DNA from 2 places in the Luteococcus sp. Sow4_B9 genome. Region 2 is predicted to be linked to the other one. Evidence: predicted binding sites of a transcription regulator. Region 2 holds the regulator's gene; the other holds the start of a gene.
The links. The regulator LexA, encoded in region 2, represses DNA repair genes until DNA is damaged. The targets are predictions, from matches to a motif close to TCGAACANNTGTTCGA.
Positions count from the first base shown of each region.

Region 1: ACTQ49_RS06245 (DUF222 domain-containing protein) is a predicted target of LexA. The motif match lies at 1,498-1,513, and genes of this name have one in related genera.

Region 1 is NZ_JBQKKT010000007.1:14,643-17,101, forward strand. Features, by position in the region: gene ACTQ49_RS06240 (MFS transporter) at 1-5, shown strand, start outside; gene ACTQ49_RS06245 (DUF222 domain-containing protein) at 30-1,463, opposite strand; gene ACTQ49_RS06250 (ABC transporter ATP-binding protein) at 1,582-2,459, opposite strand, start outside.
Region 2 is NZ_JBQKKT010000001.1:24,672-27,130, reverse strand. Features, by position in the region: gene ACTQ49_RS00115 (RDD family protein) at 1-116, shown strand, start outside; gene ACTQ49_RS00110 (hypothetical protein) at 290-667, opposite strand; gene lexA (transcriptional repressor LexA) at 962-1,768, shown strand; gene ACTQ49_RS00100 (ATP-dependent DNA helicase) at 1,809-2,459, opposite strand, start outside.

The sequences.
Region 1 (2,459 bases), on a different contig from region 2:
CCTGATCCACGGGCTGGCAATACGCCTGGTCAGCTGACGACGGGCGCAATGGGATTGTGGATCATCCAGGAGCGCGAGGGCGTGACCAGGTAGGCGAAACCGTCGGGGGAACGCCAGAAGAACATGCCGGGAGACAGCTGTCTGAGCAGCCACCCGCCGTGCGTCTTGGCCCGGTGCACCGTCCGGGACAGGGGGCCAAGATTGTCCAGCCTGGTGGGTGGTGGGGCCCCATGGGCTTCGAGTTCCTGCGGGGGTGGGCGCCACGGCTCGGTGTGGTCCAGATCGCACCGTTCGGCAGTCTTCTTCGATCCCGGAAAGACCTCGTAGGGATTGCGGGTTGTGACGAGCTGTCGCATCCGGGCACTGATCTCGTAGCTGTCCGACGGTGTGGTGCCCGCCGGATCGACCACTGGCTTCACCGTGATCCGGGTGTTCTGCAGCAGCTCGGCCATCCAGCTGGCCAGCACCGGACCGTGGCGTTCCATGCGCGCCAGGCCGTCCAGCTCCGCGACCGTGTTCTCCTCCACGTGCACGACCACGGTGGCCCGGGGAAGCAGCAGTTCGGGATCGACGGTGACCGCGCCACAGGTGTGGCCGCGCATCCCGCGGGCGGGACATCCGTCATCCGACGGCCCGTCCTCCAGCGGGAGCTCCGGATCATCGGCCGGATCCAGCAGGCTGGCCTGCAGGAGGTCCAGAGCCCGAGCCGGGTTCGCACAGATTCCCAGTGCCGTCGATCGGCGAACGTCTCGCGAGTCCTCGCAGCCGCCCTGGGCGAGGATCGCTGCCATCCGGTCCAGTTGCGCGTCAAGGAAGATCCCGTCGGCGGCACTGACCACTGCGGCCACCTGGGTGATGCCGTGGCCGGACCCGCCGATCCACACGCCGCGGGCCGCCTGCGCCGCCTGGAATTCATCGTGCGCCTGATCCGCGGGGGTGAGCTCCAGGACCAACCCCTCCGCGGTCCCCACCAGCCGGTGCGCTGACACGCCACCAACCAGAGGGGCCAACCGACGGTCCACCTCCAGGGCCTGCCGAAACGGCAGGCTGGATGTCTTGGCCACGATCGTCCGAGCCACGCCGACCCGCAGGAACCCGTCGCACATCTTCTGCCACAGCAGCGGCATTCGGTGCCTCAGCGAGAGGGCATCGCCGATGAGGCAGTTGGCCGATTCCCGGCTGATGTTCAGGGCCGCCGCAATCTCGAGCGACGCGAACTCAGCCACCTCCGGGGTCCCGTCATCGCCCAGCCGGACCGCCCCCTCCCCGAACAGGACAGTGGGCGACCCGGCGGGCCGATTCGCGACCGGATCAACAGCGTGAGGATCCACACCATGCATATCGGCACCATGCAGATCGGCAAAGTGCGCGGCCAACCGGAACTGTTCGGCCTCCGCCTGCCACGCCCGGCGACGTGCGGACAGCATGGCATCGACCGTCTGCGCCGAGGTCAATTCCTGCATGTCCACGCCTCCTCCCGGCAATGACCCACATCCGTCGAACTACAGTTCTATTGTAGCGCAGCGAAATGCGTGCGACAAGGTATTTCAGGCAGACTGTCAAGCCAAAGAAAGACCCCGATCAGCTGGTCCAAGCATTCCAGAGTGAGGCGTACTGACCATTCCGGGCCAGCAGCTCCTCGTGGCTGCCCAGCTCCGCGATCTTTCCGTCGATCACCACGGCGATCCGGTCTGCGTCGTGGGCAGTGTGCAGGCGATGGGCAATCGCGACGACCGTGCGCCCTTCCAACAGGCTGGACATGGAGCCCTCCAGATGGCGAGCGGTCTTGGGGTCGATCAGACTGGTGGCCTCGTCGAGCACCAAGGTGTGCGGGTCTGCCACGACAAGACGCGCCAGGGCCACCTGCTGCGCCTGCGCCGGGGTGAGCACTTGCTTGCCCGAACCCACCAGGGTGTCCAACTGCTCGGGCAGACGCTCCACCCAGTCGGCGGCCTCCACCGCTCGCAGGGCGTCCCAGACCTCCTCGTCCGTCGCCGAATCCTCGCGTGCCAGCACGATGTTGTCGCGCACGGAACCCACGAAGACGTGGTGCTCCTGCGTCACCAGAGCCACCTGCGTGCGCAGTTCGGTCAACGGCAGCTTCATCACGTCAACCCCACCGACGCGCACTTCCCCCGCTCGCGGGGCATTGATGCCGCTGAGCAGGCGCGCCAGCGTGGACTTGCCGGAACCCGACGGCCCGACGATCGCCATCCGCTCCCCCTGCTGCAGATCAAGGCTGACGCCGTGCAGCACGTCGTGTCCCTCGCGATAGGCGAAGCGCAGGCCGTCGGCCACCAGATGGTCGTCCACCGGCTGCTCACCGGAGGACTCACGGTCCGGTGGCACGGCCGCGATCCCGAGCAGACGGGTGGTGGAGGCCATGCCCACCTGCAAGCGATCGAGGGTCTGGATCAGACGGTCCATCGGCTCGACGAGCTGCTGCACATAGATGGCCG
Region 2 (2,459 bases):
TCGTCCACACACTCGACGAAGTGATCTGCAATCTGGGCTATCTGTTTCCGATCTGGGACTCCAAGCGCCAGACCTTCGCCGACAAGATCATGAAGACGGTCGTCGTCGACGACTGACCTACCCCGAAACCACATACGGACCCCGCTCCACCCTCCTGCACCACGAGGGGCCTCGGCATACCGCCGGGGCCCTTCGTCGCTCACCGGACAACCAGGGACCGGCCGGCCCGCACCCTCGACCAGAAGAAACTGAGCTGCCCCGAGCCCAGACGATGGGAACGGGGCGACGATCAGGCGCGCTGAGAGGAGACGACCGCACCGGATGGCGCATCGTCCTGGATCGGCGCATTGCTGATCGACAGGAATTGCGACACACCGATCACGACGGCAGCCAGGGCAATCGCCGCCAGCAGAGCCACGACCACGGCGACCCCCCGATCCGTCAGCCGCACCCCGCCCTGCGCAGCGTGCACTCCACCACCGCGGTGGGGCTTGGGGAATCCTTCAACAGGAAGCCCCACTCCCGTGGGCACCGGAACCCCCACCGGACGCCCTCCCGGAGACACCACTCGCTGCGGATGGGCGATGGGCCCACGCAGCTGGTTGCGCCCGCGCCGACGGTGCTTCACCGGGGTGACGGTGCCAACCTTGGTCAACGTTGCGTTCATGAGTGCTCCTCTGTCTTGGCGAACCGCCCGAGACGCCATCCGCGCCTCGAACAGATGTTCGATGGATCTAAGGTAGCCCGTCCGAACACTTGAATCAAACCCCTGTTCTAATGAGATCGATCCTCGGCATCGTTCGAGCACTCATGAGCCAACCAGCAGCCTCTGACAGTTTTCGCTCCCGGGGTGCGCTCGACCACAATCCCCCAGTCGCTTCGGCGACCCATCACTGCCCACACCCACAGCAACTTCGAACAGATGTTTGATTGCGGCGCCTGCGCCAACTATTCTTCTTCCATGGCCACTGGGGAGAAGAAGCAGAGCACGCCGCGTCGATCGACGCGCCGACCGGTCGGACGACCCTCGGACGAGGACGTCAGGCGCGAGCTGTCCGGTCCCGGACGCCCCAAGGCACTGCCCGACGGCCCTGCCGACGTCGACGGACTCACCCCTCGTCAGCGGCGTGTGCTCGAGATCATCCGCGACACAACGGCACAACGTGGCTACCCCCCGAGCATTCGAGAGATCGGGGACACCGCTGGCCTCGCCAGCTCGTCGAGCGTGGCCCACCAGCTGAAGCAGTTGGAGATCAAGGGGTTCATCAGCCGGACCCCCGGCCAGCCACGCGCCATGGAGATCCATCTACCCCCCTCGATGCAGCCGAAGCCGACCCCTGCAGCTGCGTCGGAGGGCGCCTTTGACACCACTGGGATCAATGACGCCTTCCCGAGTGCGGTGAACGTCCCGATGGTTGGTCGGATCGCAGCAGGCGGCCCAATCCTGGCCGAGGAGCATGTCGAGGAGGTCTTCGCCCTCCCCCAGCAGCTCGTGGGCAGCGGCACGACCTTCATGCTCGAGGTGCATGGGGACTCGATGGTGGACGCAGCCATCTGCGACGGGGACTGGGTCGTGGTGCGCCAGCAGCCCGATGCGGACAATGGAGACATCGTGGCGGCACTGCTCGATGACGAGGCGACCGTGAAGACCCTGCAGAAGAAGCCCGGGCAGGTGTGGCTCCTGCCCCACAATGAGGCCTACTCCCCCATCGACGGCAACCACGCCAGCATCCTGGGCAAGGTGGTCGCAGTCATGCGTCGCATCTGACGCGGTCCGCCCATGGCGGATGTCTCGCGGCCGATCACCCTCAGCCGCGGGCCTCCCCCAGACGGCGCAGGGCTTGTACCGCCACCTCACGATCGCGAGTCATCCAGAAGTCCGGCATCGATGCCCGCAGGAAGGACCCGTAGCGCGCGGTGACCAGTCGCGGGTCAAGCACGGCCACAACCCCTCGGTCGCTCACCCGTCGGATCAACCGGCCCGCCCCTTGGGCCATCAGCAGCCCCGCATGGGTCGCCGGCACCGCCATGAATCCATTTCCGCCGGCCTCCGCCACTGCCTTCTGCCGCGCCTGCATCAGGGGGTCATCAGGCCGGGGAAAGGGGATCTTGTCGATGATCACCAACTCACAGGTCTCCCCCGGAACATCGACGCCCTGCCACAGCGAGACAGTGCCAAACAGACTCACCTCGGGTTCTGCGATGAACTGTCTGGTCAGCTCCGAGAGCTGCGCGTCGCCCTGGCACAGGATCGTCATCTTGGGAAGTTGCTGACGCACGTGCCGAGCTGCCGTCTCGGCAGCCTTCTGGGACGCGAACAGCCCCAGCGTTCGACCGCCAGCTCCCCAGACCAGTTCGGCAATCTCGTCGAGTGCCTCGGGAGTGATTCCCTCGCGCCGGGGATTGGGGAGGTGGGTTGCGCAGTACAGGATCCCCTGACGCTGGTAGTCGAATGGCGT